2 regions of the Rhodoferax sp. RT4P68 genome follow, and region 2 is predicted to be linked to the other one. Evidence: predicted binding sites of a transcription regulator. Region 2 holds the regulator's gene; the other holds the start of a gene.
The links. Region 2 encodes FNR, which switches genes on or off when oxygen is low (the NO sensors DNR and NnrR bind a similar motif). Its sites were predicted from a motif close to TTGATNNNNATCAA; they were not measured.

Region 1 (7,097 bases), on a different contig from region 2:
CCTTGAAGCCCTGCAGCGGACGCTGGTAGCCGTGCTTCTTCATGTCCCACCAGGCGTCCACGTCATGCACCACCGGCGTGAAGGCGAAGTTGTACTGCGGCGGGGGCGACGAGGTGGCCCATTCCAGCGTGCGTGCGTCCCACGGGTCGCCCGTGTGGTCAAGCAGTTCCTCGCGCCGCATGAAGCTCACGACCAGTTGCACCAGGAAGCAGCCGATGCCCAGGGCGACCAGGAAGGCGCCGAGGGCCGCGATCTGGAACCAGATCTGCAAGGACTGGTCTTCGAAGTGGTTGGCGCGCCGCGTGACGCCCATCAGCCCCAGGATGTACAGCGGCGCGAACGCGACCCAGAAGCCCACCAGCCAGAACCAGAACGAGCACTTGCCCCAGAACTCGTCGAGCTTGTAGCCGAAGGCCTTGGGGTACCAGTAGTTGATGCCGGCGAACATCGCGAACACCACGCCGCCGATGATCACGTTGTGGAAGTGCGCAATCAGGAACAGGCTGTTGTGCAGCACGAAGTCGGCTGGCGGCACGGCCAGCAGCACGCCCGTCATGCCACCGATGGCGAAGGTGACCATGAAGCCGACCGTCCACAGCATCGGCACCGTGAAGCGGATGCGGCCGCGGTACATGGTGAACAGCCAGTTGAAGATCTTCGCCCCGGTCGGGATCGAGATGATCATCGTCGTGATGCCGAAGAACGAGTTCACGCTGGCACCCGAGCCCATGGTGAAGAAGTGGTGCAGCCACACCAGGTACGACAGGATGGTGATACACACCGTGGCGTAGACCATCGAGGTGTAGCCGAACAAGCGCTTGCGGCTGAACGTGGCCACCACTTCGGAGAACACGCCGAAGGCCGGCAGGATCAGGATGTAGACCTCCGGGTGGCCCCAGATCCAGATCAGGTTCACGTACAGCATGGGGTTGCCGCCCAGGTCGTTCGTGAAGAAGTTCGTGCCGACGTAACGGTCCAGGCTCATCAGCACCAGGGCCGCCGTGAGGATGGGGAACGAGGCCACGATCAGCGCGTTGGTGCACAGCGCGGTCCACGTGAAGATCGGCATCTTCATGAGGTCCATGCCGGGCGCGCGCATCTTGACGATGGTGACCAGCAGGTTGATGCCCGACAGCGTGGTGCCCACCCCCGCGATCTGCAGCGCCCAGATGTAGTAGTCCAGCCCCACACCCGGGTTCTGATTGCCCAGGTTGGACAGCGCCAGCCAACCGGAGGTGGAGAACTCGCCGATGAACAGCGACATCATCACCAGGATGGCGCCGGCGGTGGTCATCCAGAAGCTGAAGTTGTTCAGGAACGGGAAGGCCACATCGCGCGCGCCGATCTGAAGCGGCACCAGGTAGTTCATGAGCCCGGTGACCAGCGGCATGGCGACGAAGAAGATCATGATCACGCCGTGCGCCGTGAAGATCTGGTCGTAGTGGTGCGGCGGCAAATAGCCCATGTTGTCGCCGAAGGCGATGGCTTGCTGCAGCCGCATCATCACCGCGTCGGCAAAGCCGCGCAGCAGCATCACGACGCCCAGCACCATGTACATGATGCCGATGCGCTTGTGGTCGATGCTGCAGAACCAGTCGCGCCACAGCGGGCCCCACAGGCGGAACTTGGTCAGCACGGCGAGCGTGGCCAGGCCGCCCAGCGCGACCATGATGAAGGTCACCAGAATGATGGGGTCGTGCGTCATCGGGATCGAATCCCAGGTGACGCGCCCCAGCAGCCAGTGGGCAGGCACGGAAGTATTTTCAACAGACATGACGGGTCACTCGATGATGGTCTCGGGCGTGCAGATCGACTGCTCAGCGGCGGCGGTCAGGGCGCGATCGCTGGCGTGGGCACGGTTGCGGGCGGCGTCCTTGGCCATGGTCTCGTGCATGCAGGGCTTGCCATCGGCCACGCACAGGTTCAACACACGGTCGTACAGATCGGCATCGACCGAGGCGAAGCGCACCACGGGGTTGCGCTCGCTCGGGCGCTCCAGTTCCTGGTAGACGGCGCGGGTCAGGGGCTTGCCCTCGGCCTTGGCCTGGGCGACCCATTTGTCGAAGTCTTCGATGCTCAGGCCATGGAACTTGAAGGTCATGCCCGAGAAGCCGGCACCGCTGTAATGCGTGGACAAGCCCTTGTACACGCCGACCTTGTTGATCACGGCATTCAGCTCGGTCTGCATGCCCGGCATGGTGTAGATCATGCCGGCCAGATCGGGAATGTAGAACGCGTTCATCGTGCTGCTGGACGTGAGCTTGAAGCGGATCGGCCGGTCCACCGGCGCGGCCAGTTCGTTGACGGTGGCGATGCCCAGCTCGGGCATCAGGAACAGCCACTTCCAGTCCATCGACACCACCTGCACTTCAAGCGGCTTGATGCCCTCGACGACCGGCTGGCCAGGCGCGATGCGGTCCAGCGGGCGGTACGGGTCGAGCTGGTGCGTGCTGATCCAGGTGACAGCGCCCAGTGCGATCACGATCACCAGCGGCGCCGCCCAGATCACCAGCTCCAGCTTGGTGGAGTGGTGCCAGTCGGGGTCGTACTCGGTCAGGGTGTGCTGGCCATCCTGGCGGTAGCGCCAGGCGAACAGAAAGATGAGGACGATCACCGGGATGATGATCACCAGCATCAGCACCGTGGCGATGACGACCAACTGGCCTTGCTGGGCCGCGATGTCGCCGGCGGGGTTGAGCACGACCAGTTTGCTGCAACCGGTCAGAAGACCGGTGAAGGCGAGCAGAAGCGGTCCTCTGAGTAGATTCTTGAGGCGCATGCTGAGCAGTACAGGGTTATCAAAGACCGCACGCGGGTAACCCCGGGTTGCGATGGGAAGGGCAAATGTATCGCCGCGCCGTACCGAGCGCCATAGGACGTTTTGTCCTATATCAAGGCGCTCGAGCCCATGAGAAGATACGCAGTCTATTGAAGACGTCCGGCCAAGTGCCGTCTGGAGAACGTTCGATGTCCAGCATCAGCCAAGCGACTCATACCGCTCCCGTGATCGAGAGCCCCGCACCACGTTACCCCGAGTCGGAACACCACGTCGACCCTGGCGACATCGCCGTCGGCGTGGTCATCGGCCGCACGTCGGAGTACTTCGATTTCTTCGTCTACGGCATCGCTTCGGTGCTGGTGTTCCCGCCGGTTTTCTTCCCGGACATGGCGCGTCTGGACGGCACGCTGTGGGCTTTCGCGATCTTCTCGCTGGCCTTCATCGCGCGGCCCATCGGCACCGTGTTGTCGATGGCGGTGCAGCGCCGTTGGGGCCGCGCGACCAAGCTGACCATCGCGCTGTTTCTGTTGGGCAGCTCGACGGCCGGCATCGCCTTCCTGCCCAGCACCGCCAGCCTGGGTGTGGCGTCGGTGTGGCTGCTGGCGGCGTTCCGCATTGGCCAGGGGCTGGCACTCGGCGGTTCGTGGGACGGCCTGCCGTCTCTGCTGGCACTCAATGCACCCAGAGGTCGCCGCGGGTGGTATGCCATGCTGGGCCAGCTGGGCGCGCCGGTCGGCTTCATCTTGGCCAGCGGTTTGTTTGCCTATCTGTACGCCAGTTTGTCGCTGGCCGACTTCCTGTCCTGGGGCTGGCGCTACCCGTTCTTCGTGGCCTTCGCCATCAACGTGGTGGCGCTGTTTGCGCGTCTGCGGCTGGTCGTGGCCGAAGAGTACGAAGAGCAGTTGAACCAGCGCGAATTGGAGCCGGTGTCCGCCGCCGAACTGGTGCGCACGCAGGGCGGCAACATCTTCATTGGTGCATTTGCGGCGCTAGCAAGTTACGCACTGTTTCACCTGGTCACGGTGTTTCCGTTGTCGTGGATCCAGCTCTACACCGAGCAGTCCATCGTCGGCTTTCTGATGATCCAGGTGCTGGGCGGCTTCCTGTGCGCCGGCGGCATCGTGGCCTCCGGCTGGCTGGCCGACCGCTTCGGCCGGCGCCGCACGCTGGGCCATCTGGCAGCGTTGATCGCCGTGTTCAGCGGCTTCGCGCCGACGCTGCTGGACGGCGGCACGCTGGGGCAGGACGTGTTCATCCTGATCGGCTTCATCTTGCTCGGCCTGTCCTATGGCCAGTCGTCGGGCACTGTCACGGCGAACTTCGCTCCGCGCTACCGCTACACCGGCGCAGCGTTGACGGCCGACGTCGCCTGGCTGTTCGGCGCTGCGTTCGCGCCGCTGGTGGCGCTGGGCCTGTCGGCCAATTTCGGGCTGGGCTATGTCAGCGTGTACCTGCTGTCCGGTGCCGTGTGCACGCTGGGCGCACTGGGCCTGAACCGGGCGTTGGAATCGCGCGACTGACGGCTTGCCGACAAGCGCCCGACAAGGCCTCGCCGTCGCAAGACGGCGAGGCTTTTTGCTTCAGGCTTTGGATGTCACGTCGATGGCATCGATGCTGTGTGCCACTGGCACTCTCGCACACGCCGCCAGCTTCTTCAGCGCGTGAGGGTTCGTTCCACGCATGGAACGGTCTGGCCGGCCGGCGGCACCTGTGCAAACCTGCCGGCGCCCTCATCTTCACAATCTGTGCTGCAGCCATCGCTGCGGCCGCATGAGGAGAAACAACGATGAAGAAGACCCTGGGCATCCACAGCGCACCGCGCCCGCATTGGGTGGGTGACGGGTTTCCCGTCCGCTCGCTGTTCGGTTACGACGGCCTGGGGCGCGAGCTGAGCCCCTTTCTGCTGCTGGACCATGCCGCGCCCTCCCAGTTCGACCCGGCGCCGCGGCCGCGTGGCGTCGGCGCGCATCCGCACCGCGGCTTCGAGACCGTGACCATCGTCTACCAGGGCGAGCTGGCGCACCGCGATTCCACCGGCGCAGGCGGGTTGATCGGCCCGGGCGATGTGCAGTGGATGACGGCGGCGGGCGGCATCGTGCACGAAGAGTTTCATTCGCCCGCGTTCACGCAACGCGGCGGCACGCTCGAGATGGTGCAGCTGTGGGTCAACCTGCCGGCCAAGGACAAGCTGGCGCCGGCCGGCTACCAGACTTTGCTGGACACGCAGATTCCGTCGGTCGACTTGCCCGATGGCGCGGGCCGCGTGCGCGTGATCGCCGGCAGCTTCGGTGGCGCGCACGGCCCGGCGCGTACCTTCACGCCGATCGATGTCTGGGATGTGCGCCTGGCCGCCGGTGGCACGGGCCGCTTCACGGCGCAGCCCGGCCATACGCTGGCGCTGGTGGTGCTGCATGGCACTGTGCGGGTCAACGGCGGCGAGGCGGCGCGCGCCGGTCAGCTGGTGCATCTGGCGCGTGAGGGCGAGGGCGTGAACATCGAGGCCGAGCACGAGGCCACCGTGCTGTGGCTCGCAGGCGAGCCGATCGAAGAGCCGGTGGTCGGCTATGGCCCGTTCGTCATGAACACCGAGGCCGAGATCCACCAGGCCATTGCCGATTTCAACGGCGGGCGTTTCGGCCGCATGCCGCAAGCGGGTTGACCGTCTGCTGGCGCGGCGCGGGCGCCGGGCAGCGCCTGGTCAGCCTGCCCGGCCGGACATGCTGTCCCCGTGCTGCGCGGCACGCGCCTGCAGATCCGCGCGCAGGCCCTCTGGCAGTTTGCCCAGCAGCCAGCGGATCGCCAGGGGCAGCAGCACCACGTCGTCCATCACGCCCAGGAAGGGGATGGCGTCGGGCAGCAGATCGATCGGCGAGATCAGGTAGAGCACCAGGCCGGCGGTGGCGGCCTTCAACCAGCCGGGGGCGCGCGGGTCGCGCAGCGCCCACCACAGTTTGAGCAGGTCACCACGGACCAGGGTCCACAGCAGGGACAGGCGTTTCCACATCGGCGTTTCCTCATGCGGGCCATGCAGCCCTGAACAGCGGACATGGGGCCACCGGCCCGGCCTGCAAGCGGTGCAGATGTAACGGTCCTAGCGCTGGGCGCTGCCAGCCCGCTTGGCGGCGTACATCGCCGAGTCGGCGCCGGACAGCAGCTGCTCTGCGCTGCGGCCGCTGCGCGGCGGGTAGACGGCGCCGCCGATGCTGATGGAGATGCTGACTATGGCCGCCTCCAGTGCGAAGGGCTCGGCGATGGCGGATTCGATCTTGGCCGCCACCCGCTGCGCGTCGGCCCGTGCATCGGCCACGGGCTCCAGCACCAGCACGAACTCATCGCCCGCCAGTCGGGCCACGGTGTCGGTCTTGCGCACCGAAGCCTTCAGCCGCGCGCCGACCTGGCGCAGCAGCTCGTCACCGGCTTCGTGGCCGTGGCGGTCGTTGACCGTTTTGAAGCCGTTCAGGTCCAGGAACAGCAGGCACAGGCTGTGGTCCAGCCGGTCGGCGCGGGCCAGGGCGTGCGGCAGGTTCTTGAGCAGATAGCGCCTGTTGGGCAGGCCGGTCAGCACATCGTGTGTGGCCTCGGCCTCCAGCCGCTGCTCCAGCTCTTTCGCCGAGGTCACATCGAACACCAGCGCGTGAAAGCCGTCGAACTGGCCCTGGGCATCGCGCCGGGGAATGTAGGTGGCGCTGGTGAACTGGCGCCGGCCGTGCACCGTCATGCAGCGCTCGAATTGCACCTTCTCGCCGCGCAGCACCCGCTCCAGCTCGGGCTGCCAATCGCGCATCGCCTCGTCGCCATACAGCGAGGCCATCGTGTTGCCCAGCAACGCGGCCGGGTCGACGCCGAACCAGTCCTGGTAGGTCTTGTTGGCAAAGCGATAGCGCAGCCCGCGGTCGACATCGGCGACCAGCGCCGGCATGTTGTCCGCCATGGTCCGCAGGCGTTCCTGGCCGATCTGCAGTTCGGCGGTGCGCTCCTCGATGCGGCGCTCCAGGCTGGCGTTCACGCGCTCGAGCTCACTGCGGTGGCGCGTGGTCTCCTCGACGGCCTCGCACAGCGCGCGCGACAGTAGGTCGACCTCGCGGTAGTCGTGCAGCAGGGGCACCGGGTCGGCGCCGCCCTGTGCACGCGCGGCCACGGCGCTGGTGAGCTGGCGCAGCGGGCGCGTCAGCCGGCGTGCCACCAGCGGCGCACACAGGGCCGCCAGCAGACACACCGCCAGGCCGCCGAGCAGCATCTCGCGCTGCAGCTGCTGGTAGTCCGCCAGCGCTGCCTGCCGGGCCTGGCGGACCACCACCGTCCAGCCCAGGCCGGGGTA
Region 2 (7,097 bases):
TACGGCATGCCGTGGCTGCAGTGGGGCCAGCGCCAGGCCGTGCTGTTCGACCTGGAGGCGCGGCGCTTCTACATCTTCGGCCTGGTGCTGTACCCGCAGGACTTCATCTACCTGTCCGGCCTGCTGGTGATCTCGGCGCTGTCGCTGTTCCTGTTCACGGCGGTGGCCGGGCGGCTGTGGTGCGGCTTCACGTGCCCACAGACGGTCTACACCGAAATGTTCCTGTGGATCGAGCGCAAGATCGAAGGCGACCGCGGCGCCCGCATCAAGCTGGAAGCCTCGGCCATGACGATGGAAAAGTTCGTCAAGAAGTGGTTCAAACACATCGTTTGGCTGATGGTCGGGCTGTGGACAGGCTTCACCTTCGTCGGCTACTTCACACCGGTGCGCGAACTGGCCATGGCCTTCTTCACTACGCAGATCGGCCCGTGGCAGGCGTTCTGGGTGTTCTTCTACGGGCTGGCCACGTATGGCAACGCCGGCTTCCTGCGCGAGCAGGTCTGCAAGTACATGTGCCCCTACGCGCGCTTTCAGAGCGCGATGTTCGACAAGGACACGTTGATCGTCAGCTACGACACCGCGCGCGGCGATCCACGCGGGGCACGCCCGCGCAACACCGACCCGGCCGCGCGTGGCCTGGGTTCGTGCATCGATTGCACGCTGTGCGTGCAGGTCTGCCCGACCGGCATCGACATCCGCAAGGGCCTGCAGTACGAGTGCATCGGCTGCGGCGCCTGCGCCGACGTCTGCGACGGGGTGATGGACAAGATGGGCGACGCGCGCGGGCTGGTGCGCTTCACCACGCAGCAGGGGCTGGCGCAGGGCTGGAGCCGCGCGCAGATCTGGCGCCGTGTGATGCGTCCGCGCGTGCTGATCTACTCCACGCTGCTCGTCGTGATCAGCGTGGCGCTGCTGACCAGCCTGCTGATGCGTACGCCGTTCAAGGTCGACATCGTGCGTGACCGGGGCGCCATGGCACGCATCGTGGCCGGCGGCATCGAGAACGTTTACCGTCTGCAGATCATGAACGCGACGGAATCGCACCAGCGCTTCCAGATCACGGCCAGTGGCCTGGCCGGGCTGACGGTGGCCTCCGAGGCCGTGGTCGAGGTCGATGCCACGCAGTCGCGTTGGGTGCCGGTGCGGCTGCAGTTGCCGTATCCGCAACAGGGCGGCACGGCCGTCGGTTCGCACCCCATCCATTTCGAGGTACGCATGCTGGATGGCGACGGCCAGCTGCGCGAAAAGTCTGTGTTCCTTGTTCCGCGTTGAATGCCAGAGGTGATCTCCATGCCCAACCCCCAAGCAACTCCAAGCGTGCGCCCCTGGTGGCGCTACGGCATGGTCTGGATGGTGATCGCCGGCCCGCTGGCGGTGGTGATCGCCGGCGTCGCCACGGCCGTCATCGCGTTCCGTGGTGCCGACCCGGTCGTCCGCAGCAGCCACCCTGCGGTGCGGGCACAGAACCAGCCCATTGCGCTGCAGCCGGCCCTGGTCGGGCGCAACCACGCCGCCACAGGTGTGGCCCCGGCGCGCTGACACCATGTGGATGCGACGCGTGATGTGGATCGGCTGGCCGGCCTTCCTGGCGGCCGGCGTGCTGGAAATGCTGGTGTTCGCCTTGGTCGACCCGCATGACCTGCACTGGCTGGGCCGCGAACTGAACTGGTCGCCGATGGCGGTCTATGCGGCCAGCTTCTTCAGCTTCTGGGCGGTGGCGATCGGCTGCAGCGCGTTGACGCTGCTGCTGGCGACGCCGGAGCGGGGCGCGCAGCGTTAGACGGCGCTCGCGCCGTCGACACCCCGCCGGGCCGTGTTGCGCCGGCCGCCGCCTGGGCCGCAGGCCGTTCAGTGGCAGACCAGCGGGTTGACGATGCGCTGCAGCGCGTCGGAATCCAGGATGCGCAGGTGGCGCTGCTTGACTTCGACGATGCCGTCTTCCGCGAACTTGGAGAAGGTGCGGCTGACCGTCTCCAGCTTCAGCCCCAAATAGCTACCGATCTCCTCGCGCGTCATGCGCAGCACCAGCTCGCTGCGAGAGAAGCCACGCGCGTGCAGACGCTTGACCAGGTTCAACAGGAAGGCGGCAACGCGCTCTTCGGCGCGCATGCTGCCCAGCAGCAGCATCACGCCATGCTCGCGCACGATCTCGCGGCTCATGATCTTGTGCACGTGGTGCTGCAAAGCATTGACTTCCCGTGACAGCTCTTCGAGCCGGTCGAAGGGCATGACGCACACTTCGGCGTCTTCCAGTGCCACGGCGTCGCAGTTGTGCTGGTCGTTGACGATGCCGTCCAGCCCGATCACTTCGCCAGCCATCTGGAAACCGGTGACCTGTTCGCGGCCATCGTCGGTGGCCACCGTGGTCTTGAAAAACCCGGTACGGATGGCATAGAGCGAGGTGAATTTGTCGCCACTGCGGAACAGGGTGGTTCCGCGTTTGACGGGGCGCCGTGTGGCCACAACCTCGTCGATCCGTTGCAGTTCCTCCGGGTTCAGCAGCATGGGCATGCAAAGCTCACGCAGGTTGCAGTTGGAACAGGCGACTTTGATCGTGTGCGGGTTCATGGCGTCCTTTCATGACGTGGCGCAAATTGTCGCAAAACCACTGCGATAGGACTTGATGTGGGTCAAGGACACGATACACGAGCGGCGTCACAGTGCGCCTCTGGAGTGACCATGAACCCACCGCAGCTACTGGCCGCGCAAGCGACTGCCCCCGTGCCCCTGGATGTGTTGCGCCGCCTCGACAAGCCGGGGCCACGTTACACCTCTTATCCGACGGCGGACCGGTTTGTCGAGGCTTTCGATGCCGACGACTGGTTGCAGGCGATGCGTCAGCGCCGCGTCGGCGCGGCTGGGCGTGTGCTGCCGCTGTCGCTGTATGTGCACATTCCGTTCTGCGAATCGCTGTGCTACTACTGCGCCTGCAACAAGACCATCACACGGCACCACACGCGCGCCACCCGCTACCTGGACCATCTGGAGCGCGAGATCGGCCTGTACGTGCAGGCGCTGGGGTCTGGGCAGGCGGTGTCGCAGCTGCACCTGGGCGGTGGCAGCCCGACGTTTCTGAGCGACCACGAGCTGGCCCGGCTGATGGCGATGCTGCGGTCCCAGTTCACGCTGGCCCCGGGCGCCGAATGTGCCATCGAGGTCGACCCGCGTACCGTGGATGCCGGCCGCCTGCAGGCGCTGGCGGCGCTGGGTTTCAACCGCCTGAGCTTCGGCGTGCAGGATTTCGACCCGGCCGTGCAAAAAGCCGTGCACCGCGTGCAGCCCTGGGAACAAGTGGCCGCCCTGGTGCAAGCCGCGCGCGAGGTCGGCTTCGAATCGATGAATCTGGACTTGATCTACGGCCTGCCGCTGCAGACGCCCGATTCGTTCGCACGCACGCTGGCGCAGGTGGTCACGTTGCGGCCCGAGCGCATCGCGCTGTATGGCTATGCCCACCTGCCCGAGCGCTTCAAGCCCCAGCGGCGCATTCACGCTGCGGAACTGCCTGACGGCCCGGCGCGCGTGGACATGCTGGCGGCGGCATTGGCGACGTTCCAGGAGGCCGGTTACGTGCACGTGGGCATGGACCATTTCGCGCTGCCCACCGACAGCCTGGCCGTGGCCCGGCGCCAGGGCCGGCTGCACCGCAACTTCCAGGGCTACAGCACGCAGCCCGATTGCGATCTGGTGGCCCTGGGCGTCTCGGCGATCGGCAAGTTCGGTGCCAACTACGCGCAGAACGCCAAGTCACTGGAGGTGTATGGCGACCTGCTGGACCAGGGCCGGCTGCCGATCGAGCGCGGGCTGGCGCTGTCGCGCGACGACCTGCTGCGCCGCAGCGTGATCATGGCGCTGATGTGCCAGGGCGAGCTGCAGTTCGAGTCGATCGAGCTGGCCTGGCTGATCGACTTCCGCCAGACCTTTGCGGCCGAGCTGGAGGCCCTGCGCCCGTTCGAAACGGACGGGCTGGTGCAGATCGACGCCGGGCCGGGCGGCGGCCTGCGCGTGACGGCCAAGGGCTGGCTGCTGGTGCGTGCGGTGGCCATGGTCTTCGACGCCTACCAGGCGGCCGATCGCAAGCGGGCGACGTTCTCTCGCATCCTCTGAAATGACACTGCCCCCACGTTTACCGCTTCGCGTATCGCTGCCCTCCGAGGGGACGCGCCAGCGGCTTCGGGCGGCCGGGCGCCACTGACATGGCCGTCGAACTCGGCACGACCGCACTGTTGATGGGCCTGGCCGGTGGGCCGCATTGCGCACTGATGTGTGGCGCAGCCTGCGCCGGCATCGGCCGTGGCGGCGCAGCGGGCGGGCAGCGGGCGCTGGTGCTGTTTCACTTCGGGCGGGCGGCCGGCTACGCGGCCATGGGTGCGCTGGCGGCCTGGTCGCTGCAGGGCCTGGGCTGGTTGGGCGGTGCCAGTGTGGCGCTGCGGCCGGCCTGGTCGTTCATGCATCTGGCGGCCTTGGCGCTGGGTGTGGTGCTGCTGGTGCGCGGCCGCCAGCCGGCCTGGCTGGAGCGTCACGGCAAGGCACTGTGGCAGCGCGCCCGCGCGCGGCTGCCGGCGCGCGCCGGCCCTTTGTGGCTGGGGATGGCCTGGGCACTGATGCCATGCGGGCTGCTGCAGGCGGCGCTGATGACCGCTGCGCTGACCGGCCACCCCGCGGCCGGCGCCAGCGCCATGCTCGGCTTTGCAGGTGGGTCTGCGCTGTCGCTGTGGGCCGCGCCCTGGTTGCTGCAGCGGCTGCCGGCGTGGACTGCGGCCGGTGGCCCCGCTGCATCTGTGGCACGCATCGACACCGGTGCTGCCTGGGGCACGCGCGCGGCTGGTCTGGCGCTGGCGGCCAGCTCTGCCTGGGCGCTGTGGCGCGGGCTGGTGCATGACCAGGCGCCCTGGTGCCTGCCAGGTTGAGGGCGGGGTGCCCCCGTCGGGCGGTCGGGCTGGGCCTGCCGGATCGCTGCCAGGGTGGCCGTCAGGCGCGTGGGTTTGCGCCAAACGACGGCGCCTGTTCCGCGTGTCGGCAGGTTGCACTGTGCACATGCGCTGCCCGGCATCGGGCGCCACCGCGCCTCGTTCAGGGTTCGTTTGTGCGCGAATTGAACGATTAGTGTCGCGCACTTGCAGCAGTTGTTACCGAGTGTCAAACAAGCGCGACATAATATTTGCATGCAAAAAGCCCCCTCAGCCACCCATGGATGACATTTCGTCGCGCATGATCGATGTCGGTCAGCTGCGGCGCGGGCTCTTCGTGCAACTGGATCTGGGGTGGATGGACCACCCCTTTCCGAAGGGCAGCTTCAAGATCTCCTCGGACGACCAGATCCGCACCATCCGCGGCCTGGGCCTGACCCAGGTGCGCTACTTCCCGAACAAGAGCGACCCGGCCGAGCCCTTTGACCAGCCCGAGATCCGCGGCAACCAGCCGGCCGGCGTGACGGTCCACACGGCCAGCGAACGCCTCCAGATGGAAGCAGAAGCCCTGTTCGCCCAACACCGCCAGCGGCTGGAGGCGCAGGAGAACAGCCTTGCGCAATGCGAACGCCGATTCGGTGAGGTGGTGCACACCTACCAGGGTGTGGTGGCCGAGGCGGCCCTCAAGCCCGTGGAGGTGCGTGAGCGGTGCGAGGTGTTGGTGGCCAGCTGCGTGGCCGAGGTGCTGATGGACGGCGAGGCCGCCATCCGGCTGCTGTCCGAGGCGCCCGGCGAACGCAGCGCGACGCATCCGGTCAATGTCATGGTCATCTCGCTGCTGCTGGGCAAGGCGCTGGGCATGCCGGCGCAAGAGCTGGCAGACCTGGCGCTGGCGGCGCTGTTGCACGACCTGGGCAAGTCCCAGTTGCCCGAGCGTCTGCGTTGGGCGGACCCGGCCTTCACGGCCGGCGAGATGCAGATCTACGGTGAGCACGTGGGCGAGAGCGTCAAGCTGGCCAAGCGCATGGGCGTGCCGCAGCGGGCCATCCAGGCCATGGCCGAGCACCACGAAATGGTGGACGGCAGCGGCTTCCCGGGTGCGCTGTCCGGCGACCACATGAGCATCGGGGGCAAGGTGCTGGCGCTGGTGAATGCTTACGACAACCTGTGCAACCCGGGCCGGCTGGTGCATGCGATGACCCCGCACGAGGCCCTGTCGCTGATGTTCGCCAACCAGCGCACGCGCTTCGACACTGCGGCGCTCGGCGCCTTCATCCGCATGATGGGGGTGTACCCGCCGGGCTCGGTGGTGCAACTGGTCAACGACCGTTACGCGCTGGTGGTGTCGGTCAACCCCGCCCGGCCGCTCAAGCCGCGCGTGGTCGTGCACGATGCGGCCGTGCCACGCGAAGACGCGTTGATCGTCGATCTGGAGGCCGTGCCGGAGCTGGGCATCCGCCGCAGCCTGAAGCCCGCCCAGCTGCCCCGCGCGGCGCAGCAGTATCTGGCGCCGCGCCAGCGCGTGCGCTATTTCTACGAAAGGCCGCCGACCGGCACGCCCGCCGAGGCGCGCAGGTGAGCGGCGGCAGGCCGCCCACGCGTGGCCCCCAACCGGCTGCGGACAGCGAAGCTGCCCCTGCCAACGGCGAGCTGCTGGCCCCTCTGGTCGACTGCCTGCTGGAGGCCGTGCTGATCGTCGACGCGGCCAGCCTGCGCGTGCTGCACGCCAACCCGGCGGCCCAGGCGCTGACGCAGTTGCGGGCCGAAGATGTGCGCGGCCAGCGCGTGGAACTGCTGTGCCCTGCGCCGGAGGACCAGTTCTTCTGGGCCGAGGTGGCGCAGGGCCTTACCGATGTGATCCATTCCGAGACACTGCTGCGCCGCGCCAGCGGCCAGAGCCTGCAGGTGGAGCGCCGCGTCAGCCGGCTGTGGCTGGGCGACGGCACCAGCGTGTTCGTCGTCGGCCTGCACGACCGCACGCCACTGCAGCGCGTGCAGCATCAGCTGGAGATGATGCTGGCCGAGATGCAGGCCACGCTGGAATCGACTGCCGACGGCATCCTGGTGTCCGATCTGGACGGCAGCACCACCGCCTGCAACCGGCGCTTCAGCGAGTTGTGGGACCTGCCCGAGGCGCTGCTGGTGCGGCGCGACGACGAGGCCATGCGCCGCCACATGGCCGATTGCATG

Region 1: cyoA (ubiquinol oxidase subunit II) is a predicted target of FNR. The motif match lies at 2,882-2,895, and genes of this name have one in related genera.

Annotation. Positions count from the first base shown of each region.
Region 1 covers NZ_JBWMBB010000017.1:30,486-37,582, reverse strand. Annotated here, with positions in the region: gene cyoB (cytochrome o ubiquinol oxidase subunit I) at 1-1,774, opposite strand, end outside; gene cyoA (ubiquinol oxidase subunit II) at 1,781-2,779, opposite strand; gene AC099J_RS27855 (MFS transporter) at 2,968-4,299, shown strand; gene AC099J_RS27850 (pirin family protein) at 4,566-5,438, shown strand; gene AC099J_RS27845 (YkvA family protein) at 5,478-5,783, opposite strand; gene AC099J_RS27840 (diguanylate cyclase domain-containing protein) at 5,871-7,097, opposite strand, start outside.
Region 2 covers NZ_JBWMBB010000011.1:134,359-141,455, forward strand. Annotated here, with positions in the region: gene ccoG (cytochrome c oxidase accessory protein CcoG) at 1-1,272, shown strand, start outside; gene AC099J_RS22335 (nitrogen fixation protein FixH) at 1,291-1,539, shown strand; gene AC099J_RS22340 (hypothetical protein) at 1,544-1,780, shown strand; gene fnr (fumarate/nitrate reduction transcriptional regulator Fnr) at 1,849-2,568, opposite strand; gene hemN (oxygen-independent coproporphyrinogen III oxidase) at 2,680-4,104, shown strand; gene AC099J_RS22355 (sulfite exporter TauE/SafE family protein) at 4,194-4,907, shown strand; gene AC099J_RS22360 (HD-GYP domain-containing protein) at 5,188-6,486, shown strand; gene AC099J_RS22365 (putative bifunctional diguanylate cyclase/phosphodiesterase) at 6,483-7,097, shown strand, end outside.